Regions from separate parts of the Pengzhenrongella phosphoraccumulans genome, predicted to be linked through region 1. Evidence: predicted binding sites of a transcription regulator. Region 1 holds the regulator's gene; the other holds the start of a gene.
What was found. The regulator LexA, encoded in region 1, represses DNA repair genes until DNA is damaged. The targets are predictions, from matches to a motif close to TCGAACANNTGTTCGA.

Region 1 (15,662 bases):
CTCGTCCCGGCGGGCCGCCACCGCCGTCGCCGAGGCGATGCGGGATCGGCTCGACTTCCCGGTGCTCGCCCAGGGGGACGACCAGCTGCCGACGCTGGTGCGCACGTTCGCCGAGGACCCCGCGACCTGCCTGTTCGGCACGTTGTCGCTCTGGCAGGGTGTCGACGTGCCCGGGTCGTCGTGCCAGCTCGTCCTGATCGACCGCATCCCGTTCCCCCGGCCCGACGACCCCGTGCGCTCGGCGCGGTCGGAAGCCGTCGAGGCGGCGGGCGGGAACGGCTTCATGCAGGTCTCCGCGACGCACGCCGCGCTGCTCCTCGCCCAGGGCGCCGGTCGACTGATCCGCGGCACGGCGGACCGCGGCGTGGTCGCGGTCCTTGACCCACGGCTTGCCACGGCTCGCTACGGCGAGTTCCTGGCCCGTTCACTTCCCGACTTCTGGCGGACGACCGACCGGTCGATCGTCATCGCGGCGCTCGAGCGGCTCGCCGCACTAGCGTGACCCGTTGAGCCATCTGGAGGACCTGTGAGTGAGACCTACGACAGCGACGAGATCGGCTGGGGGAGCGGCCCCCTGCCCGATCGCCGCACCACCAAGCTGGCAGTGGTCGGCGCGGGCGCGGTGGGGGCGACGGTGGCGTACGCGGCCCTCATGCGCGGCGCGGCGCGCACGGTGGCCCTGTACGACATCGACAAGGCCAAGGTCGAGGCCGAGGCGGCCGACCTCGGGCACGGGATCCAGTTCATGCCGATGGCCGAGGTGATCGGGTCGGACGACATCGCCGTGTGCGCCGACGCCGACGTCGTCGTGGTGACCGCCGGGGCGAAGCAGAAGCCCGGGCAGACCCGCCTGGACCTCGCCGAGGCGACGATCGCGCTGACGCGGATGATCCTGCCGCCGCTCGTCGAGCAGGCGCCCAACGCCGTGTTCGTGATGGTGACCAACCCGGTCGACATCGTCACCTACGCGGCACTGAAGATCTCTGGCCTGCCGCGCTCGCAGCTCTTCGGCTCGGGCACCGTCCTGGACTCCTCGCGCCTGCGCTACCTCATCGCGCAGCACACCGGGGTCGCCGTGCAGAACGTGCACGCGTACATGGTCGGCGAGCACGGCGACAGCGAGTTCCCGCTGTGGGAGTCCGCTTCCATCGGCGGGGTTCCCCTGCCGAACTGGCGCGGTACCCGGAGCTCGGGGCCGTTGACGCTCGACGTGCGCGAGCGGATCGCTCGGGACGTCATCGAGTCGGCGTACAAGATCATCGCCGGCAAGGGCGCCACGAACTACGCCGTGGCGCTCGCCGCCTCGCGCATCATCGAGGCGATCCTCAAGGACGAACGGCGGGTGCTGCCGGTCTCGAGCCTGCTCGACGACTACTACGGCATCAGCGACATCTGCCTGTCGGTGCCGACCGTCGTCGGTCGGACCGGGGCCGGGCGAGAGCTCGAGGTCCCGATGTCTCCGGACGAACTCGCGCACCTGCGGACCTCAGCGGAGGCCCTCAAGACGGTCGCGCGCCGGTTCGGCTTCTGACGCCGGTCGGGTGAGCCCGCGGCGAGACCCGGGTCAGGCCTCGCCCGACGACGACCGCAGCGCTCGGACCAGCTCGTCCTTGCGCAGCCGGGATCGGCCGACGATCCCGGCTGCGGCCGCGCGCCGGCGCAGCTCGGCGAGCGAGCAGTCCTCGAGCCGACCTGCGGGCTCGCACTGAAGCGCCTCGGCGAGCCGGTCGGCTGTTGCCGACGGTCCGGGGTCGCGCATCCGCCCGGGCATCAGTACGCCCCCGTCACAGCTTGCGCAGCACGCTGACGACGCGACCCAGGACCTGCGCCTCGTCGCCGTTGATCGGGGAGTAGGCCGGGTTGTGCGGCAGGAGCCACAGGTGCCCGTCCGTGCGCTTGAAGGTCTTGACGGTCGCCTCGCCGTCGATCATGGCCGCGACGATCTCGCCGTTCTCCGCGATCGGCTGGCGGCGGACGACGACCCAGTCGCCGTCGCAGATCGCGGCGTCGATCATCGAGTCCCCGGCCACGCGGAGCAGGAACAGGTCACCGTCACCGACCAGCTGGCGCGGGAGCGGGAAGACGTCCTCCACGACCTGCTCGGCCAGGATCGGTCCGCCGGCGGCGATCCGTCCGACCACCGGGACGTAGGACGGCGTGGGCGAGCCGTCCTGCGCTGCGAGGTGCTCCTCGCCGAAGCTGCTCGCCGGCGACCCGGTGCTCGGCTGCAGCCGCTGGATCGGTCGTGAGTCGTCCGGGTGCATCACCTCGATGGCGCGCGGCCGGTTCGGGTCGCGCCGCAGATACCCCTTGCGCTCGAGCGCGGTGAGCTGGTGCTTGACGCTCGACGGGCTGGTCAGGCCGACCGCCTCGCCGATCTCCCGCATGGTGGGCGGGTAGCCGCGGTGGGCGACCGATGACCGGATGGTCTCGAGGACCAGCCGCTGGCGCGCGGTCAACCCGTCGCTGTCCGGCGCACTGTCCGGGAGCGCGTGGACCGACGCGAGGGCGGCGCGCGTCTTTCGCGTCGCTGGCGGGTCCGGGGGACCGCCGGGGGTGTTCGTGTCTGTGGCCACGGTTCTCCTCCTCCTGTTCGAGTCCACCCTCGACGCTCGACCGAGCGTGTGGGTGGCTCGTGGTGCGCTTGCTCTGGCGTACACACAGCCTAGAAGAACAAGGCCGCGCTTTCAAACATCTGTTCGAGCGTGTCTCGACAACCGTCGGTGCTTCGTGCTAGACATCGTACAGACGTTCGACGCACAGGTGTTCGACGCACAGGTGTTCGACTCGGGTCACGGAGACCCAGGTCGCGGGCTATTCGAGAGGAGCACGGACATGAGCGCAGCAACGGTCCACCCGCAGGGGATGTCGGGATCAGGCACTCTGACGCTGACGACGCGGGGGCGTCGGGTGGTCGCCGCCGGTGCCGTCGCACTTGCGCTCGCCGGGGTGCTCGTCGGCGGCCGGGCGGTGGCCGGTTCGCCGGCCGAGGCCGTCCCGGTGGACACGTATACGGTCGCCGCGGGGGAGAGCCTGTGGGCGATCGCCACGGCCTACACGGCCCCGAACGACGACGTTCGCGACACCGTCGGCGCTCTCGTCGCGTTGAACGGCCTGGCTGGGGCGGGTCTGCGGGCCGGGCAGCAGATCCTGGTCCCGGCAGGCTGACCGCCATCTGCCGCGGCCGGGGCACGTGCCGCGGCCGAAGCCACCTTGCGTCTGGGCGCGCGGACCTCTAGGTTTTGGCCCAGATACCGTGGCCGAGGGTCGCCGCGCGCCCGAGGAGTTCTTCGCCGAGCGCCGACCCCGGCGCAAACCAGGACCGGAGGCTCGGCGTGCACTGTCCGTTCTGCCACCACTCTGACTCGCGGGTGGTGGACTCCCGGACGTCGGATGACGGCTCGTCGATCCGCCGCCGGCGCCAGTGCCCGCAGTGCAACCGACGGTTCACCACCGTCGAGACGGCGAGCCTGTCGGTCGTGAAGCGCTCGGGTGCGACGGAGCCGTTCAGCCGCGAGAAGATCATCAACGGTGTCCGCAAGGCGTGCCAGGGCCGGCCGGTGAACGAGGACGACCTCGCGCTGCTCGCGCAGCGGGTCGAGGAGAACATTCGGAGCACCGGCAGCGCCGAGCTGGACGCCTACGAGATCGGGTTGACGATCCTCGGGCCGCTGCGCGACCTCGACGAGGTGGCCTACCTGCGGTTCGCGAGCGTCTACCAGGGATTCAACTCGCTCGAGGACTTCGAGGCGGCGATCACGTTGCTGCGCGCCGAGCACGAGGCTGCGGCGCTGGCAGAGTCCGATTCCGAGGAGCAGCCCGACCGGGGATCGCTCCACGGCGAGTCGACCCCGACCGCTCCCTAGCGCACGGGAAACGGTCCGGGGTCTGGGCGCGGTTCACAGACAGCGTCGTTCACAGACAGCGTCGTTCACAGACAGTGCCGTTCACAGACAGCGTCGATCACGGGGTCGCGAGAACGCGGCGGCCACGATCAGGGTCGGGTCAGAGCCGTTCGAGCTTGGCGCTGTCGAGCGCGACGCGGCGGCGGTCACCCGCGCCGAAGTCGACGATGACGGCGCGATCGCCGTCAAGGGCGACGACTCGACCGAGCCCGTGTCGCTCGTGCGAGACGCGGGCCCCGACGGGGATCGGCTTGATTGCCGCAGCTGCCGCCTCTCGGGCGGCGTTGAACGGACTGTTGGGCAGGTGCCGGCGTCTACCGGTGGGCTGGGAGGACATTACTACCATCATCCTCCTGTTCGAGGGGGTGCGGAACCAGCAACGCGGGTGGTATCAGAGCAAACCGCCTCATGCGGACGCGCTGTCGTGGGTCGCGATCAGCTCTTCCCGCACGACGCGGCGCAGCACCTTGCCGATCGCGGACCGCGGCAGGTCCGGGAGCACGACCAGCTGGCGGGGGATCGCGTACCGGGCCAGGCGCTTCTCGCACCAGGCCCGAACCGTGGCCAGGTCGACGGCGCTCGCCTCTGGCCCGTCGGCGTCGAGGACGACCGCGGCTACGACCCGCTCGCCCTGCTCGCCGGCCGGCACGCCGACGACGGCGACATCGACGATCCCCGGCATCTGGCGGATCAGGTCCTCGACCTGCGACGGGTAGACCTTGAAGCCGCCGGTGATGATCATCTCCTTGGTGCGATCGACCAGGGTGAGGGAGCCGGCGGCGTCGGCCACGACGACGTCTCCGGTGCGGAGCCAGCCACCCGGGAGCAGGACGGCTGTGGTCTCGTCAGGTCGGCCCCAGTAGCCGGCGAACACCTGCGGTCCACGGATGAGCAGCTCGCCGCGCTCGTCCTGCGGGGCGTCGCGGGTCGGGTCGTCGACGTCGACGATCCGGATCTCCGTGCTGGGGAAGGGCAGTCCCAGGGTGCCCGGGCGACGGTCGACCGAGCACGGGTTGCCCACCGCGAGGGGGGACGTCTCCGTCATTCCGTAGCCCTCGATGAGCAGTCCGCCCGTGCGCTCCTCCCACCGGGCCGCGGTGGCGGCCGAGATGGGCATGGCGCCGGCGAACGCGACCCGGACCGTGCTCAGGTCGGCGTCCCGATCGGTCGCCATGGCCGCGATGCGGTCGAACATCGGCGCGACACCGGCCATGAAGGTGGCCGGGAGGCGCTTCTGGGCGGTCAGGACCGCCGAGGGGGCGAACTTCGGGAACGCGACCATGGTGGCGGCGATCCGGACGCTGAAGGTCATGCAGAGCGTGAGCCCGAACGCGTGGAAGAACGGCAGGATCCCGTAGACGGTCTCCGCGCCCTGGCGCATGTTGGTCCACGCGTCGGCCTGGACGGCGTTCGCGACGAGGTTGCGGTGCGTGAGGATCGCACCCTTGGGCGTTCCGGTCGTCCCGCCGGTGTACTGCAAGAGCGCGACGTCGCTCGACGCCGGGAAGGGATGGTCGGCCGCGATCGGCTTGGCCTGGCGCAGGAGGTGGTGCCAGCTGAGGCAGCCGGCGGGCACCGGTCCCTGCAGCTGGGAGCGCAGCGTGCGCGCCTTGGCCACGGGCAGCCGCAGGAGGAACTGCTTGGTGAACGGCATGTCGGCGGCGAGGTCGACGACGACCACGGCGCGGACCGCGGTGCGGTCCTGCACGGCCTTGACGGTGGGGGCGGTCTTCTGCCAGCAGACGACGACGACGGCGCCCGAGTCGATCAGCTGGTGGGCGAGCTCGTCCGCGCTGTAGACGGGATTGTGCTCCACGACGATGGCTCCGAGGCGGAGCACCGCGTAGAACGCGACCACGTGCGAGGTGCAGTTGGGCAGCGCGATGGCGACCCGGTCTCCAGCCACGACACCGAGGTCCCGCAGTGCGCCGGCGGCCCGGTCGACGTCCCGAGCGAGCCCGCGGTAGCTCAGTCCGCGCCCGAGGAAGTCGATCGCGGTCCTGCTGCCGAAGTTCTCGGCGGCTCGCGTCAGAGCAGCCGTGAGGGGCTCATCGGGCACGACCACATCGGCCGGCACATCAGGGGAGTAGGAAGCCAGCCACGGGCGGTCCGCCAGAGTAGGAGTCACCCTTCGAGAATAACCTACGCACCCGTAAGTTACTAGACAGTAACTTACGGGTGCGTACCGGATCGTCCGGGTATCGACCCCTCGGCTGCGCGGTCCGGCCGCGCGATCGCTGGTCCGGGGCCCGGGCTACAGGTCGCTCGACCGCGCTGCCCAGATGTTGACCCCGGCATCGATCGCGTGGACCTCGATCGCGGCGAGCTCGTCGGCGTCGAGGTCGAGCCGGTCGAGCGCGGCGAGGTTCTCGTCGAGCTGGGCGACGCTGCTCGCCCCCAGGAGGGCCGAGGTGACGCGCGGATCCCGCAGCGCCCACGCGATGGCAAGCTGGGCGAGGGACTGACCGCGGGTTGCGGCGATGTCGGCGAGGGCGCGGATGTGCCCGAGGTTCTCGGCCGTGAGGAAGTTCTGGCTGAGCGACCCGCCGCGGGCGGCCCGCGAACCGGCCGGCACCCCGCCCAGGTACTTCGACGTGAGCATCCCCTGGGCGAGCGGAGAGAACACGATCGTGCCGAGGCCGGCCTCGCCCAGGACGTCCAGGAGGCTCTGGCCGTCCGCGTCGGCGTCCGGGCGCTCGACCCAGCGGTTGAGCATCGAGTAGGACGGCTGGTGGATCGTCAGGGTCAGCCCGATCGACCGGGCCACCTCGAGCGCCTCGAGCGTGCGGTGGGCGTTGTAGGAGGAGATGCCGGCGTAGAGCGCGCGGCCGGAGTCGACGGCCGTCTTGAGTGCTCCCATGGTCTCGGTCAGCGGCGTGCTGGGATCGAAGCGGTGGCTGTAGAAGATGTCGACGTAGTCCAGCCCCATGCGGGCCAACGACTGGTCCAGCGACGCGAGCAGGTACTTGCGCGAGCCGCCCACCCCGTACGGGCCGGGCCACATGTCGTAGCCGGCCTTGGTCGAGATCACGAGCTCGTCCCGGTACGGCGTGAGGTCGCTCGCCATGATCCGGCCGAAGTTCTCCTCGGTGGACCCGGGCGGAGGGCCGTAGTTGTTCGCGAGGTCCAGGTGGGTGATGCCCCGGTCGAACGCGTGCAGGATGATCTCGCGCTGGCGGTCGAGCCCGTTCGCGGCCCCGAAGTTCTGCCAGAGCCCCAGCGAGATCGTGGGCAGGTCCAGCCCGCTCCGGCCGGTGCGGCGATAGGGCATGGTCGAGTAGCGGTCGTCGTCGGCAAGGTGCATGGGCCCGACCGTACGCCAGCGGGCAGGTGCCGACCGCCGGGCGGGGTGCGCCTGGCCGCGCCGTTACGCTGGTCGGTGTGCTGATCCCCGCGCCCGTCGAAGCTGCGCCTGTGGTGGCGCCTTTCGACGCTGTCCTGTTCGACCTGGACGGCACACTCACCGATCCCGAGGTCGGGATCACCGGGTCCTACCGGTACGCGCTCGAGGCCATCGGCCGGCCGGCCGATCCCGAGGCCGACCTCCGCTGGGTGATCGGGCCGCCGCTGCGGGAGAACTTCACGCTCCTGGGCGTGCCGAGCTCCCAGATGCCGGCTGCCGAGGCCGCGTACCGCCAGCGGCACCTCGATGTCGGGCTGTACGAGGCGGACCTCGTGCCCGGCATGGCCGAGCTCGTCCGCAGCCTCGACGCCGCCGGGGTGCTCGTCGCACTGGCCACCGCGAAGCCGGAGCTCGAGGGTGCGTTGACCCTCGCGCACTTCGGCCTGGAGTCGTCCTTCGCCGTCATCGGCGGCAACACCGACGACGGGAGCCTGACGAAGGCGGACGTCGTGGCGGGCGCGCTGCGCCTGCTCGGGAACCCGGATCCGGGGCGCGTCGCCATGGTGGGGGACAGACGCCACGACATCGAGGGGGCCGCCGCGAACGGCGTCACGTCAGTCGGCGTAGCGTGGGGATTCGCCGCCGATGGCGAGCTGCTAGCTGCCGGCGCGGACCATGTCGTGTCGTCGGTCGCCGAGCTCGGCCGGCTGCTCTCGTTGCCGGGCACCTCGAGCGATCCCACCTCCCGCACGCGCGGGACCAGCCGTATGTCACCGACCACCGGCACCGACCAGGTGCAGGGAAATGGCCGCACCACCGCGGTCGGCACGACTCAAGAAGGAGGCACCCGGATGTCGCAGCAGGAAAACGAGGACGCCGCAGCAGACGGTGGCGTGAGCGAGGACGCCAAGGCGAAGTTCCGCGAGGCGCTCGACCGGAAGAAGGCCGGGCAGCACAAGACGGCCGACGGCCAGAGCAACACGGGCCACGTGCACGGCTCGGAGACCTCCGGGCCCGTGCAGCGCACGTTCCGTCGTCGGGCCGGCTCGGCCTGATCAGACCGATCGAGCAGCACCTCACGGGGCTCCGGCGCGGCGCTTGCCGCACCGGAGCCCCGCGTTGTGTCTGCCGTCAGGAGAGCAGACGCAGGCGCACCGTCTGGGGCATCTGCTTCAGCGCCTCGGCGGCCTCGTCGTCGATCTGGGCGCTGACGTCGGTGACGACGTAGCCGAGCTCACCGCGGGTCGCGAGCATCTGACCTTCGATGTTGACCCCGTGGTTCGCGAGCACCGCGTTCATCGCGGCGAGCACGCCGGGGGTGTTGCGGTGCAGGTGGGCGAGCCGGTGGATGCCGGTGGTCTGCTCGAGGGCGAGGTTCGGGACGTTGACGCTGAGCGTCGTGGTCCCGGTGGCGAGGTAGTCCCGCAGCTTGTTCGACACGAACTGGCCGATGGCCTCCTGGGCCTCCTCGGTCGAGCCGCCCGTGTGGGGCGTGAGGATGACGTTCGGCAGGCCGCGCAGCTCGGACTCGAACGCGTCCCCGCGCCGCTTGGGCTCCACCGGGAACACGTCGACCGCGGCACCGGCCACGTGCCCGGACTCGATCGCCTCCGCGAGCGCCGCGTAGTCGACGACGAACCCGCGCGAGAGGTTGAGGAACACGGCGCCGGGCCGCATGCGGGCGAACTGCTTGGCTCCGAACAGGCCGGCGTTGCCGTCACGACCGTCCACGTGCAGCGTGACGATGTCGGCGGCGTCGAGCAGCTCGTCGAGCGTCTCCATCCGCTGGGCGTTGCCCAGCGCGAGCTTCTCGGCGGTGTCGTAGAACACGACGGTCATGCCGAGGTTCTCGGCGAGGACGGACAGCTGCGTGCCGATGTTGCCGTAGCCGATGATCCCGAGCGTGCGGCCCCGGATCTCGTGCGCACCCTCGGACGTCTTGTCCCAGACGCCGGCGTGCATCGACTTGTCGAGCACGGTCAGGCGGCGCGTGAGGGCGATCATGTCGGCGAGCGCGACCTCGACGACCGACCGGGTGTTCGAGAACGGCGCGTTGAACGCGGCCACCCCCCGCTTCGCGGCGGCGGCGAGATTGATCTGGTTGGTGCCGATGCAGTAGGCGCCGACGGCGATCAGGTCGGGCGCCGCGGCGAGCACCTTCTCGGTGACGTGGGTCTTGGACCGGATTCCCAGCAGGTGCACGCCCGCAAGGGCGTCGATGAGCTCGGACTCGTCGAGCGCACCGGTGCGCGTGATCACCTCGATGCCCTGTGCGGCCAGGATCGACTTGGCGAACGGGTGGAGGTTTTCGAGGAGCAGGGCGCGGAGCACGTCCCCTATGGTGCCCCCGCGGGCGCGCTCAGCCAAGTGAGTCCCGGCCCTCGGACGGTGGACGCCGCAGGTCGCAGGCGTGCGTGCGACCTGCTCCGGAGCGCGCCGGACGCCCGGTCGGGTCAGAACAGCCGGTCGTTCGGGCCGGTGGTCGTGAACCCGTCCGGGAGCTCATCGTGATGCACGACACGCAGCTGCCGGGTGGGGCGGGTCATCGCCACGTAGAGATCCCCGGCGCTCGCGGCCCCCACCTCCGACGGCTCCACGAGCACCACGACGTCGAACTCGAGCCCCTTGGCCTCGCGCGGTGTGAGCAGGATCAGCGGCGCGTCGAGGACCGCTGCCCCCGAGCCGAGGGAGTCGTCCAGCCCCGCGTCCCGGAGCGCCTCGCGCACGGCCAAGATCCGATCGCCGGGCGCGATGATGGCGACCCGGCCGCCCTCCGCGCCGTGGTCCAGGCCGGCGAGCGCGATGCGGGCGTGGCGGGCGACCTCGGCGGCGACCGCGGCGTCGTCGGGCACGTGCTCGATCACCAGGGCGTCGTCGACCTCGCGCGCCGAGGTCAGCGAGCTCACCGGCAGGTGCGCGGCGCGGGCCACGCGTTGGGCGGCGTCGGCCACGACGGCCGGGGTGCGGTAGTTGACCGTCAGCTCCGTCAGGCGCCAGGCCCCGCGCAGGAGCGGGTTGAGCATGCTCGCCCAGGAGTGGGCGCCGGTCGCGGTCGACGTCTGGGCGACGTCACCGACGATGGTCATCGACCGGCTCGGGACCCGGCGCAGCAGCATCCGCCACGCCATCGCAGAGAGCTCTTGCGCCTCGTCCACCACGACGTGCGCATAGGTCCAGCTCCGATCGGCGGCGGCCCTTTCCGCTGTCGTCAGGCGGGGTCCGGTGTTGGCGAAGCGGTCGGCGAGCAGCTCGGCCGAGACCAGGCCCTCGTTGCCCGACGACGCCAGCACGCGCCGCGCGTAGTCCAGCTCGGCCGTGCGGTTCGCGGCGTCCGCCCGGGCCTGGATCCGACCTGCCTGGTCGTCCTCGCCGAGCAGCTCGGCGGCCTCGTCCAGGAGCGGGACGTCCGCCGGGGTCCACGGGGCGCCGGGCCCGCGGGCGAGCAGTGCCCGTTCGGTCCGGGTCAGGCCGGGCGCCGCGGCGGCGAGCCGGGCCGGTCGGGTGAACAGGTCCTCGATCAGCTTCTGCGGGGTCAGGGGCATCCACGCGAGGTTGAGCGCGATCCGGATGCCGCGATCGGACCGGAGCTCCTCGAGCACGTCGCCCCGTTCGTCGGCCGCCAGGGAGTACCCCAGCTGGGCGATGTACTGGTCCGCGAGGCGCGAGAGCATCTCGCGGACGAACGTGACGCGCGCGAGGTTGTGCGGTCGGTGGTTGCGGCGCGCCCGGACGATCGCCTCGGTCACGTCGTGCCGGGTGATCACCACGGTGGCCCCGTCGATGCGGAACTCCTCGTCGCGCGCGGGAACCCGCTGGCGCTGACGGACGGCGCGCGCGATCACGGCGGCGAACTCGGCCCGCCCCTTGATCTCGGCGACCGCCTCCGCCTCGACGCCGGCGGCCTCCAGACGCGGGTAGAGCTCGGCGATCGTCGTGGTGACGACGCCGGTCTCGCCGAGCGAGGGCAGGACCTGGTCGATGTACCGCAGGAAGACCCGGCTCGGCCCGATCAGCAGCACCCCGGACCGTTCGAGCAGGCGGCGGTGGGAGTACAGCAGGTAGGCGGCGCGGTGCAGTGCCACGGCGGTCTTGCCCGTGCCGGGACCGCCCTGCACGACGAGCGCGCCGGAGAGCTCTGCGCGGATGATGGCGTCCTGCTCGGCCTGGATGGTCGCGACGATGTCGCCCATCCGACCGGTCCGACCGACCGCGAGGGCCGCGAGGAGCGCCCCCTCACCGGTCAGCCCGGAGAGGTGCTCGGCGACCTGGTCGGCGTCGGCCGTGCCGATGGATTCGAGGTCGAGCACCTCGTCCTCGATGCCGGTCACGGAGCGTCCGCGGGTGATCAGGTGACGGCGTCGCACGACGCCGTCGGAGTGGGCGGCTGTCGCGCGGTAGAACGCCTGGGCTGCGGGCGCTCGCCAGTCGGTGAGCAGTGAGGAGTGGTCGGCGTCGGTCAGGCCGATCCGGCCGATGTAGCGCTGGTCGCCGTCGTCCAGGTCGAGCCGCCCGAACGCCAGGCGGTCCTCGACGGCCTCGAGCTGGGCGATCCGGTCCTCGTAGAGCGTGGCGAACGCGTCGCGCTCGCTGCGATTCTGCGGGGAGCCGGACGGGCCTTCGCGGCGGACCTCGCGCAAGCGTTCCCGGGTCTGGGAGCGCAACGCGTCGAGCCGGTGGTACAGCCGGTCGACGGTGTCCTGCTCGCCGCGCAGCTCGGACTCTCGTCCCGCCATGTGCCTGAACTCCTGCCCACCTGCGTTCGCGGCCTGAAAAGACCGTCCGCCCATCTGGGCGGCGTCCATTATCCGCTCTCGTGGGCGGCCCGCGCACCTCAATCGCTCGCCGCCGTAGGATTTGCCGGTCCGACGCCGGCGGGTGGGCGCCGCGACGGGGAAGTATCCGCCGGTGTGTGGCGTTACCCCAGAGGTCCGCCGGGTGTGCGCACGCCATCGAGCGCCGCGTTCACCGTAGGTCGCTGACGGAACGGAAGAGGAACCATGCTGGATCCGAGCGAGATCTACGACGTCGAGCCCGACGCCGCCGAACTGCTGATCGCCGCAGGTACGGGGCTGACCCACACGGGTCCGGTCCTCGTGCACGCCGTGCGCGGCTTCGTGGACGCGGGCAGTGCCGGTCAGCTGGCCGCCACCCACCTCGCCAGCGAGCTGCGCACCACGCGGCTTGCCACGTTCGACGTCGACCAGCTGCTCGACTACCGCTCCCGGCGCCCCACCATGACGTTCGACTCCACCACCTGGAGCGCCTACGCCGAGCCCGAGCTCGTGCTCGACCTCGTCGAGGACGCGGGCGGGGTCCCGTTCCTGCTCCTGCACGGCCTCGAGCCCGACATCCAGTGGGAGCGGTACGCGGCCGCCGTCCGCCAGCTGGTGGAGCGTTTCGACGTCCCGCTCACCATCGGGATCCATGGCATCCCCATGGGGGTGCCGCACACGCGGCCGCTCTCGGTGACCGCGCACGGCACCCGGGCCGAGCTCATCGCCGACCACACGTCGTGGTTCGGCTCCGTCCAGGTCCCGGCCAGCGCGAGCGCCCTGCTCGAGTTCCGCCTCGGCGAGTCGGGGCACGACGCGATGGGGTTCGCGGTGCACGTGCCGCACTACCTTGCGCAGTCGCCCTTCCCCCAGGCGAGCATGACGGCGCTCGAGAACCTCCAGCGCGCGACAGGGCTGGACCTGAAGGTGTCGTCACTGACCGACGCGGCTCGCGACGCGACCGAGGAGATCGAACGGCAGGTGGAGGCCTCGCCCGAGGTGAGCGCCGTCGTCCGAGCCCTCGAAGAGCAGTACGACAGCTTTGCGCACGCGATCGGGCGGACGAACCTGCTCGCGGACACGTCCGAGATCCCGACCGCGGACGAGCTCGGCGCGGAGTTCGAGCGGTTCCTTGCGCAGCAGGGCGGGGACGGCGCGGGGCACTGACCGCTCGTGCAGCACTGATTCCCCTTCGCGGCACGGGAGAATGACAGCCGTGCCCACGCCCGCTCTGACCGTCGAACCTGCTCCGGCGCGTACGACGGCGTCGACGCGGCGTGCATACGTCGTCTGGGGCGCGGCGGTCCTGGCCTACGTGGTGGCCGTGCTGGACCGGTCGTCGCTCGGGGTGGCGGGTCTCCAGGCCGGCGAGCGGTTCGGGGCGAGCGCCGCCGTCCTGTCCCTGTTCGTCGTCGTCCAGCTCGCGGTGTACGCCGGGCTCCAGCTTCCGGTCGGGCTCGTGCTCGACCGTGTCGGGCCGCGCCGGATGATCGCGACCGGCGCCGTGCTGATGGCGCTCGGGCAGCTCACGCTCGCGGTCGTGACCACCATCGGGCCGGCCGTGGGCGCACGCGCCCTGGTCGGGGCCGGCGACGCGCTGACGTTCGTCTCGGTCGTTCGCCTGATCCCCTCGTGGTTCCCGCCGCGGCAGGTGCCGCTCCTCACCCAGCTCACGGGGATCCTGGGCCAGCTGGGCCAGGTGCTCTCGGCCGTTCCGTTCGTCCTGCTCCTGCACGGTCCGGGATGGCCGACGGCGTTCGGGTCGGCCGCCGCGCTCGGCGCCGTCATGGTCGTCGCTGTCCTGGCCCTCGTGCGGGACACACCAGGGTCGAGCCCGGGATCGCGCCACCCCCGCGTGGCGCCCGCCGGGGTCTCGCTCGCGCCCGAGCCGTCGCGCCTGCGTGCGACGCTCACGGAGCCCGGCACCTGGCTCGGGTACTGGACCCACTTCGTGTCGCAGTTCTCGGGCACCACGATCATCCTGCTGTGGGGCTTCCCCTTCCTCGTGCAGGGGCAGGGGCGCACGACGGCCGAGGCGAGCGCGCTGTTCACGGTCAACGTCCTCGCGGCGATCCTCGCGGGCCCGTTGATCGGCGAGTTCACCGCGCGGTGGCCGGGACGACGCGTGGGGTTCGTGGTCGGGGTCAGTGTGGCGACCGCCGCGGTGTGGGTCCTGATCCTCGCCCCGGCCGGGCCACGACCGCTATGGGCCCTGACGGTCTTCATGGTGGTCATCGCCATCGGCGGTCCGACGTCGCTGATCAGCTTCGACTTCGCGCGCAGCCATCACCCGCCCGAACGGCTCGGAACCGCGTCGGGGTTCATCAACGCGGGGGGTTTCGTGGCGTCGCTGGCCACGATGGGCGGGATCGGGCTGGTCCTCGACGCGGTGGGCTCGGGGTCGGCGGGGGAGTACTCCCTCGATGAGTACCGGCTCGCGTTGTCGGTCGTCGTGATCCCGTGGGTGGTCGGCATGGTCGGCCTGGGCGTCAGCGCACGCGCGACGCGGGCGCGGACTGGTGCCAGGGCGCATGGTCACCAGGAGCCCGAATCCATGGCGTGACCGGGGCCATCGTGAGACGATCTTGCCCGTCGGAGTCGTTCGGACTCCCAGACAACGGTGTCGGGCAGCGGGTCCGGTCATCGAAGCCCCAGATGGACAGAAGGACACAGAACATGGCACAGGGTGCTGTCAAGTGGTTCAACGCTGAGAAGGGCTTCGGGTTCATCGCCCAGGACGGCGAAGGCCCCGACGTATTCGTCCACTACTCCGCGATCGAGAGCCAGGGTTACCGCTCGCTCGACGAGGGCCAGCGCGTCGAGTTCGAGATCACTCAGGGACCGAAGGGCCCGCAGGCAGAGCAGGTTCGCCCGCTCTGACCCAGACTCAATCGACCGTCGAGGCCCCGTCCGATCTGGACGGGGCCTCGAACGTGTCACGGGCGACGTCGTCGGCTACGTGGTCCGTGGCGACCGGGCCGTCCGTGCGCGGCACGGCGTGGCCGACGAAGGCGGTGAGGTCCTTGCCGTGGAGCAGCCGGGTCGGGGCCGGGAGCGAGCGGATCGCCCGGGCGAGACCGGCTGACGCGAGCAGCCCCGGCGCCTGGGTCCCGGCGAGCACGAGGTTGCCGTAGCGGCGCCCGCGGAGCTGGCCCGGTTCGGCGGTCGCCGCGACGTCGGCGAACACCGCCCGTAGCGTCGCCAGCTCCGAGCGCGCCTCATCGAGGGGTGGACGGTCGGCGCAGTTGGCCAGGTAGATCCCGCCGGGCCGCAGGACACGTGCGACGTCGCGCGTGAACTCGATCGTCGTGACGTGCTCAGGGGTTGCCGCGCCGGCGAAGACGTCGCGGATGATCACGTCCGCGCTCGCGGACGGCAGCCCCGCGAGCTCCGTCCGCGCGTCCCCGGTCCGCAGCTTGAGCAGCGGGGCACGCGGCAGGTCGAACCAGGTCCGCACGAGGCTGACCAGGGCAGCATCGAGCTCGATGGCCAGCTGGTGCGAGCCGGGCCGCACCGCCTGCACGTACCGGGCCATGGTGCAGCCCGCGGCGCCCAGGTGGATCACGCGCAGCGGCGCGCCGGGTTCGCCGAGCCGGTCGATCACGGCCGCCATCTGCTGCATGTACTCGAACTCGAGCCGGG
Region 2 (15,662 bases), 1.2 Mb from region 1:
GTCGCTCGACCTTCCCCAGGAAAGGCCACATAGTTTCGTTCACGGCCCTGGAGTGGTTCGCCGCTTCGTGCTGGGCAAGTAGTACCACCCCAGCGGTCGCCGTGTCTACGCCACCGCTACGCGGGGCGCTCGCTCCGCGAGGCTGCCGCGCAACCGTTCGTCCTCGCCCCTGCGGGGCTCCGGGCGCTGCGTTCCTTGCCACCGAACCCCGCACCCGGGTCGTGGAGGTCCGCGAGAGGCCTGCCCGAGTTATGTTGCTACTTCAAGTCAAGAGCACTCGCTACGCTCGCGCCATGGCATCCGCCGCTAGTTACTTCCAGATCACCGCCGACCCGATTCCCCTCGACTGGTCTCAGCATGGCGATCGCCTGCTGAATCTCGTCTTCCAGGAACTCGCCGCAACCGATCCCCGCGTAACGGGGTGGAGCGGGGGAATCCACGGCCCGACTCCAGACGAACCCAACGCTTATCACCGCCTCAACGTGAGCGGATCAGATCTTGAGTCAGAACTGTGCGCCTTCCCAACCATCGCGCACACGGTATATCTCGCTATCCGTGGCGATAAGGAATTGAAGCCGGACCAAATTGCCCCGTGGCTGGATGCGCTATCCAAAGCGCTCGCTCGATTCGATGAGCAGGCGGCCTCCCATGACTGGTGGGCGGTCATCATGGCCGCGTCGGACCTCGGAGTTCCTGCGCGTCTCAACTCAGAACAGATGATTGCCGATTTACGCCTCACACCCTCACCGAAGCCGCACACTGAGATAGTTGAGGGCTTCATGCCGAGCCTCCAGGGAGGCCAATTTCGAACTGGCTGGCCCGTCGTTATAAGCGGTGCGAGCCTCGGCTACTCAAGACAGGTTGCCGACGAAGCGGCGGCGAACCGCATCGGTCGCCTGTGCGCCATACTTTCGGTCGCAACTGACGCCTGCTGGGAGATCCGTGAGGCCCCGCGCCCTTACAAGCTAGACCCGAACACGCTGCCCGCGTCTCGAACGCAAGGGAGCGAATTGCCGCCGCTTGAACAGGTTTACGCGATTGAGGCATTGACTGTTCCTGAATGGGTTGGTTCGGCGCTTCAACTCCTCGACGATTCTGAAGACTTGTTAACTGCCGTTCGCGCCCACCATCAAGCAATGATGATGGAAGCCAGATTCCCTTCGTTTTCGCTTTTAGGCTACGTCGCGGCGATCGAGGGAATTGGCGCTAGGTATGCCTCGTTGGAGACGTGCGAGTGCTGCGGTTCTGCTAGCGGCGCGGCTCGTCGCTTCAGGAAGGGCCTCGGCATTGTCATGACGAACCGCGAAAAGCAGCCATTGCTCGACCTTTACAGGCGGCGATCCGAAACTGCCCACGAAGGGCGCCTACATGGCGGCGAAGACCTGTTTGGCGCCTTCCCGGGCGGTCGAATGGTCTCGGAGCATCAGGCGCAGTTCTTTCGTTTCGGTCACCTTCGATCGCTGCGCATTGCCAGCAAAGCACTCCTCACCTTGGGCCTGACAGAGAAACTCCCGCCGAGGGCCGACGCCCCCTAGTTCGCCTGGAGGGGGTGTACTTAGGACTTGTCCAGTTTTCCACGGAGGTGACGCCGCCGTCGCGTTGCCACCAGGCCAGGTGGTGGATGTGGCACCAGCGGGCGTGGGCGTGGCAGTCGGGCCAGGCGCATTCGCGGTCGCGGGCGATGACGGCTTTGCGTTGGGCCCCGGTGAACAGCCGTTCGGTGCGCCCCAGGTCCAGGGGGACCCCGTCGGCGTTGATGACGATGCGGGTCAGCTCGCAGTCGCACATGATCACGCCGAGTTCGGAGGCCGGGACGGGGGTGCCGTCCTCGAGGGTGGCCGGCGCGTATCCCAGCACCGGAAGCACCGCCGGTCCCGCCTGGCATCCCGAGTCGCTCGTCGTGTCGCTGCGCCCGAAACCCTCGTCGGCGTCGTCGGTTGGGAAGCCGAAGGTGGCCAGGGCTGCCCGGCGGCGGTCGCGGTCGGCTTGGGCAGCAACCCAGGTCGCTTCGGTCAGGATGACCGAGACCTGGGGTGGCACGTGCGCGCCGGGTTTGGTGTCCACCGACGCCAGGATGCGGTCGGCGATGGTGGCCAGGGCGTCGGCGTTGCGTTGGCCGAAGTCGCGGTCGTCGTCGGCGGCCGGTCGCGGGGTGGCCGCTTCCAGGGCGAGGGCGACCTGGTGGCCCGTGATCGAGTCGAGCAGCCCTTTGAGGTGGGTGCCGTGCGGGGTGTGGGTCAGGTGCAGGAACCTCGCGCGGCGTTGGGCCTGGTGGTCGCGTTCCAGGCCGGCGGGGTCCACGTGGGCGGCCCACCGGTCCGCGGTGCGCGCGAACGTGCCCGCGTCCTGCCCGGCAGCCAACCCCAACAACGTCTCCTGCCCGGCGGGAGAGGTGGCGGCTTCGCGTTGGGCGGGGGTGCCGGTGGCGGCGACCTTGGCGATGATCCCGGCGTGCTCCAGCGGGATACGCCCCTCGGTCACGGCCTCGCGCACGTCGGGGACGGTGTCGAGCTCGGCGGCCTGGCGCACCCGCGCGGCCCCGCCGCGCTTGCCGAGGCGGGTCTTGCGTCCGACCCACGCTTCGAAGGTCGGGTCCCCGGACCCGCGCCACGTCTCGGCGTCGCGTTCGGCGATGAGCACGCTCGACCGGATCGCCTGCAGGGTGTCGATGGTCAGGTTCAGCTCGGTCAGCACGCCCTGCCGCTCGGGCCCGGCCCACTGGGGCGCCCCCGCGGCAGCGGCGGCGAGCGCCGCCGTGGCCCCGCGCAACGCGGCCACCTCGCCGCCCACCCCGCACGCGGGTTGCGCGACCGGACCGCCGTCGGCCACCCCAGGACCGTGGGTGGCTGCCACCATGCTGGTGAGAGGCGCAGCGGTCACGTCCACAGTCGCCCCCTCGCCATCGAGTCGCCAGAACCGAGTCAGAAGATCGAACACCTGTGCTAATCGTACCGAACCCGGACACAACGGTCAAGAGGTTGAGCAGGTTCTTTCGAGGGCAGTTGGACGCGACCGCGCCAGCATCGAGCCAGGCTCCAGCCTCACCCGAGCCGGCAACAAGCCAGCTCGGCCACGAACCAACTCAGCCCGGATCGCTCGCGAGCCACGCCTCCACGCCCGCGAGCAGCCGCCCCGTCGTCGCCGACCCCGCCCGCGACGCCCGGATCGACCCCCGCGCGAGCTCGGCGAGCTCGTCGTCCGAGAAGCCGTGCACGTCCCGCGCCACCTGGTACTGCGTGACGAGCCTCGAGCCGAACAGCAGGGGGTCGTCCGCACCGAGCGCGATGGTCGCCCCCGAGTCGACGAGCGCCCGCAACGGCACCTGCGCGTCGTCCGCGTAGACCCCGAGCGAGACGTTCGACGCCGGGCAGATCTCGAGCGCGATGCCGGCCGCGACGATGCGGTCGAGCAGCCGCGGGTCCTCCGCCGACCGCACGCCGTGCCCGAGCCGATCGGGGTGCAGGTGCCCCACGACCTCCTCGACGTGCGCCGGCCCGAGCAGCTCGCCGCCGTGCGGCACCGACGCCAGGCCCGCACGCCGCGCGATCGTGAACGCCTCGGCGAAGTCCGCCGTCGTCCCGCGCCGCTCGTCGTTGCTCAGGCCGAAGCCCACCACCTCGCCCGGCCCGGTGCCCGCGTACCGCACCGCGAGCCGGGCCAGCGTGCGCGCCTCGAGCGGGTGCCGCATCCGCGACGACGCCACGACGACGGCGACCTCCACCCCCGTCTCGATGCTCGCGGCCCGGGCGGCGTCCAGCACGATCTCGATGGCCGGGGTGATCCCGCCGACGAACGGCGCGTACGACGTCGGGTCGACCTGGATCTCCAGGCGTCCCGATCCCTCCGCCGCATCGTCGAAAGCGGCCTCGGCCACGATCCGGCGCATCGTGGACTCCGACCGGACGAGCGTGCGGGCGGCGTCGTACAGGCGCTGGAACCGGAACCAGCCGCGCTCGTCGGGCAGCACCCGCAGGGGGTCGCCGTCGACCAGGGCGGCCGGGAGCCGGATCCCGGCCACACCGGCGAGCTCGGCGATCGTGGCGACCCGCATCGACCCGGTGAAGTGCAGGTGGAGGTGCGCCTTCGGGAGCAGTGTCAGGTCGCGCACGCCCGTGAGTCTGCCAGGGCCGACGCCGTGCCGTCTGAGAGTCCTCTCATCGCAGGCTCCTTCGGGTCTCACGGTGCCGCCGCAGTCTGGGACATGAAGCAACCCAGACCGCGAACCCGCGGCTCGACTCAAGGAGAACCTCATGAAGCTCACCAGGACCGCATGGATCATCACCGGCACGCTCGGCATCCTCGGGATGGGCACCGGTGCGGCCATCGCCGCCGACGCGTCCTGGACCGGGGACGACGCCGACCGTGGCGTCAACTCGGAGCCGGCCGCGACCATCCCGAGCGCGGACGCGTCCACCTCGGCTGCGACCGTCGCGCCGTCGCCCGCGACGCACGTCGACCCGGCCCAGCCCGTGCCGGACAGCGCCATCACGTCGGTCACGGTCGTCTCGGCCGTCAGCGCGGCCTCCACCGCGAGCGCGGCTTCGACCCCGAGCCCGGCCTCCACCCCGAGCCCCCAGTCCACGCCGTCGGCCCCGTCCGCCCCGTCGGCCAGCTGACCCGGCCGCGCGCAGGTGTCCAATGGCTCGGTGACATCACCGCCGACGCCGACGCCGACCTCGCCCCCAGCCCCGGCCGCTGAGGCCGCCGACCGCGAAAGCGCGGACGTCGCCTATCTCAGCGGCCCGGCCGCCGGCGAGATCGCGGGCGCGGTCCTCGCCGCGGAGGGCGTCGCGCTCGACTCGTGGACCCTCGACCGGGTCCATCCTCGGCCCGGGGTCGGGGTCACGGTCGGGCTGGTGGTGCACTGGTCACCACCGGGTGGCCCGGCGGTCCAGGAGTACCTCTGCCTCACGACCGCCCCGCTCACCGAGCGAGCAGCCGCTCGCCCCGGCGTCGTCTCCCTGGCCGACGGCGATCGCACCGTGCACCTCTGGCGCCACCCGGCCGACCCCGAGCTGCCCGGCCTCGCCGCGGCCTGCCGGGCCGTCGACGCCGACCTCGACCTCGTCGCCTACCGTCCGCTGCGCCGCGCCGTCGTGCGGGTGCGTCCGCGCCCGGGCGCGGTCGGCTCGCCCGCCGTGACCTACCGCAAGGTCGTCCGGCCCCGTCGGGTCGAGGCCCTGCACGCCCGCCACGAGCTGCTGGCCGCGGCGGGGATCCCCGTCCCCGCGAGCCTCGGCTGGACGCCCGACGGCGTCCTCACCCTCGCCGCGCTCGAGGGCCCCTCGCTGGCCCACGCCCTGGCGGCCGACGGCGCCGTCGGGCTCGACCCGGCAGCCTTCCTCGACCTCCTGGACTCGCTGTCCGCCGGCGCGTGCGCCCTGCGGCGCCGCGCGGCGTGGTCGGAGCACGCGCTGGTCTATGCCCGCGGCGCGGCATTCACCCTCCCGCACGCGGCGGCCGAGCTCGGCGCGCTCGGCGCGCAGATCGCCGAGCTGGTGCGACGCACCGATCCGGGACCCGTCGTGCCGACGCACGGTGACCTCTACGAGGCGAACCTGCTGGTCACCGGCCCGACGATCACGGGGCTGCTGGACCTCGACTCGGTCGGCCCCGGGCACCGGGTCGACGACCTGGCCTGCCTGCTCGGGCATGCGCTCGTGCTGCCGTGCCTCGCGCCTGCGGTCTACCCGCTCGTACCGGCGGCCGTGCAGCGCTGGCTCACCGCGTTCGACGCGGTGGTCGACCCCGCCGCGCTCCGGGCCAGGGTCGCCGCCGTCGTGCTCTCCCTCGTGGCGGGCGCGACCGGGAGCCCGGGCGACCCCGCACCCGCAGCTCGGGCGGACGCCGCTGCGGTCGACGCCACGGCGCGCCTCGGCCTCGCGCGTGACTGGGCGACGGACGCCCTCGCGTCCGTCTGAGAGTGGGCCGTGCTTTCTGAGAGTCCTCTCACCTCCACCTCCTGGTCGTCTCACCGCGGCCCACGAGGCTGATCACGTCAGCAGATCAGCCCCGCACCTCGCGGCCCTACCTCAGGAGCACCTCATGAAGAACCGGAAGACCTGGATCCTCACCGGAACCCTCGGCATCTTGACGGTGGGTGCCGGCGCGGCGTTCGCCTCCGAACCGTTCTCCGTGCCGGACCCCGACCCGGCGCCCGTCGTCGTCTCGCCGGCCCCGAGCGTGAGCACCGACGCCGCGACGCACGACGCCCAGGGCGACGCGACCCCCGACGCGACCGACGACGTCGTCGTCGCGCCGACCCCGGACCCGCTCGCCACCCCCGCCGTCGTGCCCGCACCTGCCACCCAGGTCGACCCGGCCCAGCCCCTGCCGGACAGCGCGATCACGACCGTCACCGTGATCTCGGCCCCGAGCACGGCGTCGGCACAGACCCCCGTGTCGAGCCCCAGCCCGGTCTCAACCCCGAGCGCGCCGAGCGCACCCTCGGCCGACTGACGACCAGGACGCCAGCCCCAGCCCCAGCCGCCGCAGTCCCGGGTGCTGGGGCTGTCGGCGTCCGCGCCACCGGCATCTGCCGGAGTCAGGCCTCCGGGTCCACCAGGCGGTAGCCCATCCCGCGCACGGTCGCCACATGCTCGGCCCCGACCTTGTTCCGCAGGTACCGGACGTACACGTCGACGACGTTCGAGCCCGGGTCGAAGTCGTACCCCCACACCTGTGAGAGCAGCTGCTCTCGGCTGAGCACCTGCCCGGGATGGCGCAGGAACGCCTCGGCGAGCGCGAACTCGCGGGCCGACAGGTCGATCTCCCGCCCCCCGACCAGGGCTCGGCGCGTGCGCAGGTCCAGCGCGAGCCCCCCGTGGGTCAGGACGGTCACGTCCCCCGGCGCGGCGATGTCGGCACGCAGCCGCAGCCGGATCCGGGCCAGCAGCTCCTCGAAGCGGAACGGCTTGGCCATGTAGTCGTCCGCGCCGCCCTCGAGCCCGGCGACCGTGTCGGTCACCGAGCTGCGCGCGGTCAGGATGATGACCGGGAGCGCGATCCGCAGGGCGCGCAGGCGCTTGAGCACCGAGAAGCCGTCCTCGTCGGGCAGCCCGAGGTCGAGCACGAGGAGGTCGAACTCGCCGGTGCGCGCGTAGTCGAACGCCTCGTGCGCCGTGGCGACCGCGGTGGGGGCGTAGCCCGCGGCCTTGAGGCCCTTCGCGATGAACGACGAGATCCGTTCCTCGTCCTCGGCGATCAGGATCTGGCTCACTCAGGGCTCCTCGGTGACGTGCGGCAGGTCGAGCGTGAAGGTGGACCCCTGGCCCGGCCGGGAGTCGAGCAGGATCCGTCCGCCGTGTGCCTCTGCGATTGCGACGACGATCGGCAGCCCGAGCCCGCTGCCCTCGACCCCCCGGCCGGCATGACCCCGCGCGAAGCGCTCGAAGATCCGCTCGGCGTCCTCAGGGCTCACCCCCTGGCCCTCGTCGCGGACCCACAGCCGCACGCGTCCGTCCGCCACCCGGCTGCCGAGCGCGATCGTCGAGTCCGGGGCGGAGAACTTGACCGCGTTGGCGGCCAGCTGCAGCAACCCCTGCGTGATCCGCTGGGAGTCGAGCCGGGCGGTCGCCTCGGTGCGCTCGTCGATGACCCACCGGCGCGTCCCGAGCGTGCGGGCCTTGTCGAGCACGTCGTCGATCAGGCGGCCGACGTCGACCGGCGCGGGCCGGGCGAAGTCGGGACGCTCGGCCTTCGCGAGGGTGACCAGGTCGTCCACGAGCCGGTGCATGCGGTCGACCTCGTCGAGCGCGAGCGCCCGCGTGGCGGCGACCTCGGCGGCGTCGGTGGGATCGAGCAGCTCCAGGTGCCCGCGCAGGATCGTCAGCGGGGTGCGCAGCTCGTGCCCGGCGTCGTCCAGGAGCTCGCGCTGCGAGTCGAACGCGGTCTCGAGCCGGTCGAGCATCGCGTTCACGGTGCGCGTGAGCTCCGAGACGTCGTCGTGGCCGGTCACCGGGATCCGGCCCGAGAGGTCGGAGTCGGTGATGCGACGGGCGGTCGACCCGAGCAGCCGCAGCGGGGACAGCAGCCGTCCGGCCACGAGCCAGCCCACCGCGCCGATCAGCACCAACGAGGCGAGCGCGACCAGCCCGTAGGTGCGGTACGTCGCGGTCAGCTCGGCGTGCTCGGCGCTGCGGTCCTGCACGAACACCAGCACGGCCGACGCCGGGTCACCGACCACCGTGACCGGCACCGCGACGTAGCGGTAGTCGGTCAGCGGGGTCGTCAGGCTGCGCAGCTGCACGGGGTCGTGCACGCCGACCAGCTCCAGCCGGGCCACGAGCGCCGGATCGTCCTCGGGTCGCAGCTGCACGCTCGCCGGCTCGGTCCACTCGACCTCACCCGCGACCAGTCCGACGACGCCCGCGGTCGCCGGCGGGACGGTGCGCTGGATCGCGATGTAGACCAGGTCGCTCGCCGTGGCGAACGGCAGGCCCGTGCGCGGGTCGACGCCGTCGGCGGCCAGCGCACGGAACTCTTGGACGGACCGGACGAGGTACTCGTCGATGCGCGCATCGGTCCGCTCGCGCAGCAGGAGGTAAGCCGTCGACCCGGCGAGCATGAGCCCGAACGCCGCCAGGGCCAGCACCGCCGCCAGGATCCGGGTGCGCACCGTGAGCCGGGAGCCCGACCGTCGGCCGCCGACGCGTGCGGGGACCGGCTCCACGTCGTCGCGCAGGACCGTCACCGGCGTCGCGGGTTCCGCCGTGCGGGCAGGGGTGCCCACGTCAGTCGTCGTCCGGGTCGGGGAGGTCGTCGTCCGCGTCGGCCGGGTCGTCGACGTCGTCCGCATCGTCGTCGTCCGTGACGGGCGAAGGCGCGGCGGGCGCGACCTGCTGGGGCTGCGTCACGGCCGGCTCGGCGGTCGGCAGCGGCGTCGTCGTCGGCGCGCTGCTCGGGTCGCCTGCGGACGGCTCCGGCGTGGGCTCGGACGGCGTCCGGACCGGAGCCGGCGTGATCGCGGCCGGGTCGAAGACCACCGGGTCACCGAGATCCTGGACCTGCGAGCTCCCGAGCGCGGCCGCGACGGCGACCGCTCCGAGCCCCAGCAGCAGGCCGGTGCCGCCCGCGGTCAGCACGAGCAGCAGCGTCCGCACGGGACCTGCTCCTCGGGACATGCACCTAGTATCCGCGCGATTGGTGAGACCAAGATGAGAGTCTGGGCCGGCCGCCGATGACCACGACGCGCGGTGGGCTACTCGGCGAGCAGCCGCTGGATGCGCGAGACGCCCTCGACCAGGTCGTCGTCGCCCAGGGCGTACGACAGCCGCAGGAACCCGCTCGGACCGAAGGCCTCGCCGGGGACGACGGCGACCTCGACGGCCTCGAGGATCAGCGTGGCCAGCTCGGCCGACGTCGTGGGGGTGACGCCGCGGATCGTGCGTCCGAGCACGCCCTCGACGCTCGGGTACGCGTAGAACGCGCCCTGCGGCATCGGGCACACGACGCCGTCGATCGCCGAGAGCATCTCGACCATGGTGCGCCGACGGCGGTCGAACGCGGTGCGCATGAGCTCGACGGCCGACAGGTCCCCGCTGAGCGCGGCGATCGCGGCGTGCTGGGAGACGTTCGAGACGTTCGACGTCAGGTGGGACTGCAGGTTGGTCGCGGCCTTGATGACGTCCGCGGGCGCGATCATCCAGCCCACGCGCCAGCCGGTCATCGCGTAGGTCTTCGCGACCCCGTTGAGCACGATCGTCGTGTCGGCGAGCTCGGGCACCGCGCGCAGGATCGGTGTGAACACGGCGTCGTCGTACGTCAGGTGCTCGTAGATCTCGTCGGTGATGACCCACACGACGTGCTCGAGGGCCCACTGCCCGATGGCGGCCGTCTGCTCGGGGGAGTAGACCGCGCCGGTCGGGTTGGACGGCGAGCAGAACAGCAGCGCCTTCGTCTTCGGCGTGCGCGCGGCCTCGAGCTGCTCGACGGTCACCAGGTAGCCCTGGTCCACCCCGGCGAAGACCTCCACGGGGACGCCACCGGCGAGCCGGATCGCCTCGGGATACGTGGTCCAGTACGGCGCCGGCAGCAGCACCTCGTCGCCCGGGTCCACGATCGCCGCGAACGCCTGGTAGACGGCCTGCTTGCCGCCGTTGGTCACGAGCACCGACGACGGCGCGATCTCGTACCCCGAGTCGCGCAGCGTCTTAGCGGCGATGGCCTGCTTCAACGCCGGCAGGCCCGCGGCCGGCGTGTAGTGGTGGTTGGCCGGCACGCGCGCGGCGGCGACGGCGGCGTCGACGATGTACTCCGGCGTCGGGAAGTCCGGCTCGCCCGCGCCGAACCCGATCACGGGCCGACCAGCGGCCTTGAGGGCCTTCGCCTTCGCATCGACCGCGAGCGTCGCAGACTCGGCAATTGCCGCGAGACGTGCGGAGACGCGCGGTTTGGCGGACGACGGGACACCCTGCTGCTTCGATTCGCTCACGCGAGCCATCTTGGCATGACTGGTTCGACCGCTGCCGGGTCCTCGCGTACAGTGATCCACCGGTGGTTGACGTCCGCCATGATCAGTGGTGCCCGGGAGCAGGTTTGCTGCTCGTTCCGGTCCTGCGGGTCGTGTCGGTTCAGGCCACCGAAGGGCAGTGGCGCAATTGGTAGCGCACCGGTCTCCAAAACCGGCGGTTGCGAGTTCGAGTCTCGCCTGCCCTGCGAACGGGGAGATCCGGTCCGGCCTTCGGGCCGGCCCGGTTCCCACGACACCATGTCGAGATCACGAGACCGAGGGACCAACTGTGAGCGATTCCGCACCTGCTGCGGCGTCCGGCGCCGATGGCGAGGCCGCTGAGCGTCACGTGCCTGCCCGCAGCGGTTCGTCGAAGGATGCGCAGAAGGCCGGGCTGTTCGCCCGGATCGCGCTCTTCCTGCGTCAGGTCGTGGCCGAGCTCAAGAAGGTCGTCCGGCCGACTCGCTCGGAGCTCGTGACCTACACCACGGTCGTCGTCGTGTTCGTCATGGTCGTCATGGCCTTCGTGACGGGGCTCGACCTGATCATCGGTCGGATCACGCTGTGGGTCTTCGGCGGCTGAACCGTCCGCATTTCGTTGTCATGATTGACATTCTTTTCAGAAAGTAGGTCCAGACGTGTCGCAGGAGTCGCAGGAGTCGCCCGCCGTGGAGGCGAACCTCGAGGACAGCCTCGCGTCGGTCGAGGCAGTGGAGACGGCCGTCGAGGTCGACGTCGCCGAAGACATCGAGGCCGCTGAGGTCGACGCCGACGGCGGCGAGATCGCGGTCGACGACGCCGACGCGCCCACCAGCGACGTCGCGGACGACAACGCCGAGGCCATCGAGGACGAAGAGGTCGAGGTCGAGGTCGACCCGATCGAGGAGTTCAAGTCCGAGCTGCGGCGCCTGCCCGGCGACTGGTTCGTCGTGCACTCCTACGCCGGGTACGAGAACCGCGTGAAGGCCAACCTGGAGAACCGCACCCAGAGCCTGAACATGGAGGACTACATCCACCAGGTGGAGGTCCCCATGGAGGAGGTCACCGAGATCAAGAACGCGCAGCGCAAGGTCGTGCGCCGCGTCCGGATCCCCGGGTACGTCCTGGTTCGCATGGACCTCACCGACGAGTCGTGGGGCGCCGTGCGGCACACCCCGGGCGTCACCGGCTTCGTGGGGCACACCCACCAGCCCGTCCCGCTCACGCTCGACGAGGTCTTCTCGATGCTCGCCCCGACTCTCGCGCCCAAGACGCAGGCAGCTGCTGCTGCCGCGAAGGCCGCGAGCGAGATCAAGGTCGACTTCACGGTGGGCGAGTCCGTCACCGTGACCGATGGGCCGTTCGACACGCTGCCCGCGTCGATCTCCGAGATCAACGCCGAGAGCCAGAAGCTCAAGGTGCTCGTTTCGATCTTCGGCCGGGAGACCCCGGTCGAGCTGTCGTTCAGCCAGGTCGCCAAGATCTGATCTGACTGTCTGACCAGCTGGCGACGTCGCGCGACGTCGTCGGTAGTGCACGTCCGAAGAAGTTCACTGAAAGCAAGGACCCGACATGCCCCCGAAGAAGAAGGTCTCCGGCCTGATCAAGCTCCAGATCAAGGCTGGGATGGCCACGCCGGCACCGCCCATCGGCCCCGCCCTGGGTCAGCACGGCGTCAACATCATGGAATTCTGCAAGGCCTACAACGCGGCGACCGAGTCGCAGCGTGGGAACGTCATCCCCGTCGAGATCACGATCTACGAGGACCGTTCCTTCACGTTCATCACCAAGACCCCGCCGGCCGCGGAGCTCATCAAGAAGGCCGCCGGAGTCGCCAAGGGTTCGCCGACGCCGCACACCGTCAAGGTCGCGACGCTGACGGCCGAGCAGGTCCGTGAGATCGCCACGGTCAAGCTCGAGGACCTCAACGCCAACGACATCGCCGCCGCTGAGAAGATCATCGCCGGCACCGCCCGCTCCATGGGCATCGCGGTCGCGGGCTGATCGACCCAGCAACGCCAGCACGATCCGCCCGGGCGACGAGTCCCGAGCGGCAGCACCACCCGGAGTACCGGCGCTGGACGTCAGCGCTGTAAGTGGCAGGGCCGCGCTGGCCCGACGACCACGACTGCACCAAGGAGAGAGCAGATGAGCAAGCGCAGCAAGGCCTACCAGGCCGCCGCAGAGAAGATCGAGAAGGACTTCGCGTACGCGCCCCTCGCGGCCGTTCGGCTGGCCCAGGCGACCTCGGTCGCCAAGTTCGACGCGACCGTCGAGGTTGCGTTCCGCCTCGGCATCGACCCCCGCAAGGCCGACCAGATGGTGCGCGGCACCGTCAACCTCCCGCACGGCACCGGCAAGACCGCTCGGGTCCTGGTCTTCGCCACGGGTGAGCGTGCCGAGCAGGCCCGCGCGGCCGGCGCCGACATCGTCGGTGGCGACGAGCTCATCGAGCGGGTTGCGGCCGGGTTCACCGACTTCGACTCCGCCGTGGCCACGCCGGACCTCATGGGCAAGGTCGGGCGTCTCGGAAAGGTCCTGGGTCCGCGCGGACTCATGCCGAACCCGAAGACCGGCACGGTCACGATGGACGTCGCGAAGGCGGTCAACGAGATCAAGGGCGGGAAGATCGAGTTCCGCGTCGACAAGCACTCGAACCTGCACTTCATCATCGGCAAGGTCTCCTTCACCGATGTGCAGCTCGTCGAGAACTACAGCGCGGCGCTCGAAGAGGTGCTGCGGCTCAAGCCGTCGGCCTCCAAGGGTCGCTACATCTCGAAGGCGACGATGGCGACCACGAACGGCCCCGGCATCCTGATCGACCAGAACAAGACGCGGAACCTGAGCGAAGAAGAGGCCGAGGTCGCCTGACCTCGCTTCACCTTTGCGGTAGCCCGCAGCAGCAACGCACTGGGCCCGACGACTTCGGTCGTCGGGCCCTGCTGCATCTCCAGCCCGTGCCCACGCGTCGATGCTCTGCGGATTTGGCCCTGACCCGGGGGTGACGTATTCTTCTTCCTGCCCAAGACCGCCGGTCGTCGGCTGTCACTCGCAAGTGAGTGATGGCTCACCGAAGTCCCGCTCAGCGGGGTCCAGCGTAGGTGAGAGTTCGCAGCCGCTCGCGCGGCATCGAGCCCGCGCCTGCGCGGGGCTCATTGTTGTTTCGGGGCGGACGTAACGCCCGGTGGCACCACCACCGGAAGGATTGCCATGGCGAGGCCGGACAAGGCAGCCGCAGTCGCAGAGCTCACGGATCAGTTCCGTGACTCGAACGCGGCCGTGCTGACCGAGTACCGCGGGCTCACCGTTGCCCAGCTCAAGCAGCTGCGGCGCGCGCTCAGCGGCAACGCAACCTATGCCGTGGTGAAGAACACGCTGACCGCAATCGCGGCCAAGCAGGCCGGCGTCGTCGGACTTGACGACAAGCTGGCCGGCCCCTCGGCCATTGCCTTCGTGACCGGTGATCCGGTCCAGGCTGCCAAGGGACTGCGTGACTTTGCCAAGGCAAACCCCGCACTGATCATCAAGGGCGGTGTCCTTGACGGACGCGTCCTGAGCCCTGCGGAGATCACCAAGCTCGCGGACCTCGAGTCCCGCGAGGTTCTGCTGGCCAAGCTGGCCGGCGCCTTCAAGGCGTCGCTCTACCAGGCGGCTTACCTCTTCACGGCGCCCGCGACTCAGGCCGTGCGCACCATCGACGCCCTGCGCGAGAAGCAGGCTGCGGCATCGACAGAAGAAGCTGCCTGAGCCGTTCTGGCCCAGACGCACCCATCACCCCGCCCGTCGGCCGGCATCACGCCAGCTGACGGGAGACAACCCGGAAGGAACGCCACCATGGCGAAGCTCAGCACCGTCGAGCTGATCGATGCATTCAAGGAGCTCACGCTCATCGAGCTCTCCGACTTCGTGAAGGCCTTCGAGGAGACCTTCGACGTCGTCGCCGCGGCCCCCGTGGCCGTTGCCGCCGCCGGTGGCGCCGCTGCCGAGGCCGAAGAGGTCGAGGAGCAGACCGAGTTCGACGTTCTCCTCGAGGCCATCGGCGAGAAGAAGATCCAGGTCATCAAGGAGGTCCGCGTGCTCACGAGCCTCGGTCTCAAGGAGGCCAAGGACCTCGTCGACGCAGCCCCCAAGGTTGTGCTCGAGGGCGTTGCCAAGGACGTCGCCGAGAAGGCCAAGGCTGCCCTCGAGGCCGCTGGCGCCACGGTCGTCATCAAGTGATCTCCGCTCGCCCCTAGGGCGAGTGCACGACCGGTCCTCGCCTGAGAGGACCCGCGGCAACGAAGCCCGCACCCGCTGGTCGGGTGCGGGCTTCGCCTGTCGCCCGTACCACCCGAAAGTCGCTTCATCCAGCTCAACCAACCGAGTGGACACATTAGGTCCGCTCCGCTAGGCTAGCGCTTTGCGTTGGCCTGTGCCCGCGTCCCCGAATAACCCGAGACCCGAATTGACGTCGTCGTGCGCGATGTCTGAGGGACTTGCGGCCGGGGGGTCGCGCCCCGCCGGGCCCTGCGCAGCTTGCACTCGATCCGCAGGGAAGGACCCCTCTTGGCTGCCTCGCGCATCCCTTCTGCTCCGTCCGTCGACGCTATCGCGAATCGCACAGCGTCCCGCCGAATCTCGTTCGCAAAGATCCGTGAGCCGCTCGAGGTTCCGGACTTGCTCGGGCTTCAGACGGAGAATTTCGACTGGTTGCTCGGTAACGACAAGTGGCAGGCGCGCGTCGCCTCCGCCGTCGAGACCGGCCGCCAGGACGTTCCCGAGACCGCAGGCCTCGAGGAGATCTTCGAAGAGATCTCCCCGATCGAGGACTTCGGTGGCTCGATGTCATTGTCTTTCCGCGAGCACCGTTTCGAGCCGTCGAAGTACACGGCCGAGGAGTGCAAGGAGAAGGACTTCACCTACGCCGCGCCGCTGTTCGTCACGGCCGAGTTCGTGAACTACACCACCGGTGAGATCAAGAGCCAGACCGTGTTCATGGGCGACTTCCCGCTCATGACCGAGCGTGGCACGTTCATCATCAACGGCACGGAGCGCGTCGTCGTCTCCCAGCTCGTGCGGTCCCCGGGCGTGTACTTCGAGCGCACCGCCGACAAGACGTCCGACAAGGACATCTTCACCGCCAAGATCATCCCGAGCCGCGGTGCCTGGCTCGAGTTCGAGATCGACAAGCGCGACGCCGTCGGCGTGCGCGTCGACCGCAAGCGCAAGCAGTCGGTGACCGTGCTGCTCAAGG

Region 2: VTA80_RS12255 (DUF222 domain-containing protein) is a predicted target of LexA. The motif match lies at 2,930-2,945, and genes of this name have one in related genera.

What each region holds. Positions count from the first base shown of each region.
Region 1 covers NZ_CP144210.1:3,839,762-3,855,423, forward strand. The annotation lists gene VTA80_RS17755 (ATP-dependent DNA helicase) at 1-502, shown strand, start outside; gene VTA80_RS17760 (L-lactate dehydrogenase) at 527-1,531, shown strand; gene VTA80_RS17765 (hypothetical protein) at 1,565-1,759, opposite strand; gene lexA (transcriptional repressor LexA) at 1,785-2,459, opposite strand; gene VTA80_RS17775 (LysM peptidoglycan-binding domain-containing protein) at 2,836-3,168, shown strand; gene nrdR (transcriptional regulator NrdR) at 3,336-3,866, shown strand; gene VTA80_RS17785 (hypothetical protein) at 4,006-4,242, opposite strand; gene VTA80_RS17790 (AMP-binding protein) at 4,312-6,033, opposite strand; gene mgrA (L-glyceraldehyde 3-phosphate reductase) at 6,160-7,209, opposite strand; gene VTA80_RS17800 (DUF5302 family protein) at 7,287-8,303, shown strand; gene serA (phosphoglycerate dehydrogenase) at 8,380-9,579, opposite strand; gene VTA80_RS17810 (HelD family protein) at 9,702-11,981, opposite strand; gene VTA80_RS17815 (proteasome assembly chaperone family protein) at 12,246-13,187, shown strand; gene VTA80_RS17820 (nitrate/nitrite transporter) at 13,237-14,583, shown strand; gene VTA80_RS17825 (cold-shock protein) at 14,697-14,900, shown strand; gene VTA80_RS17830 (spermidine synthase) at 14,908-15,662, opposite strand, start outside.
Region 2 covers NZ_CP144210.1:2,646,896-2,662,557, forward strand. The annotation lists gene VTA80_RS12250 (hypothetical protein) at 294-1,535, shown strand; gene VTA80_RS12255 (DUF222 domain-containing protein) at 1,486-2,880, opposite strand; gene VTA80_RS12260 (adenosine deaminase) at 3,083-4,108, opposite strand; gene VTA80_RS12265 (hypothetical protein) at 4,251-4,616, shown strand; gene VTA80_RS12270 (phosphotransferase) at 4,647-5,921, shown strand; gene VTA80_RS12275 (hypothetical protein) at 6,046-6,459, shown strand; gene VTA80_RS12280 (response regulator transcription factor) at 6,545-7,219, opposite strand; gene VTA80_RS12285 (sensor histidine kinase) at 7,220-8,731, opposite strand; gene VTA80_RS12290 (hypothetical protein) at 8,733-9,122, opposite strand; gene VTA80_RS12295 (pyridoxal phosphate-dependent aminotransferase) at 9,200-10,432, opposite strand; tRNA gene VTA80_RS12300 (tRNA-Trp) at 10,584-10,656, shown strand; gene secE (preprotein translocase subunit SecE) at 10,740-11,033, shown strand; gene nusG (transcription termination/antitermination protein NusG) at 11,089-11,916, shown strand; gene rplK (50S ribosomal protein L11) at 12,002-12,433, shown strand; gene rplA (50S ribosomal protein L1) at 12,578-13,300, shown strand; gene rplJ (50S ribosomal protein L10) at 13,640-14,176, shown strand; gene rplL (50S ribosomal protein L7/L12) at 14,264-14,647, shown strand; gene rpoB (DNA-directed RNA polymerase subunit beta) at 14,975-15,662, shown strand, end outside.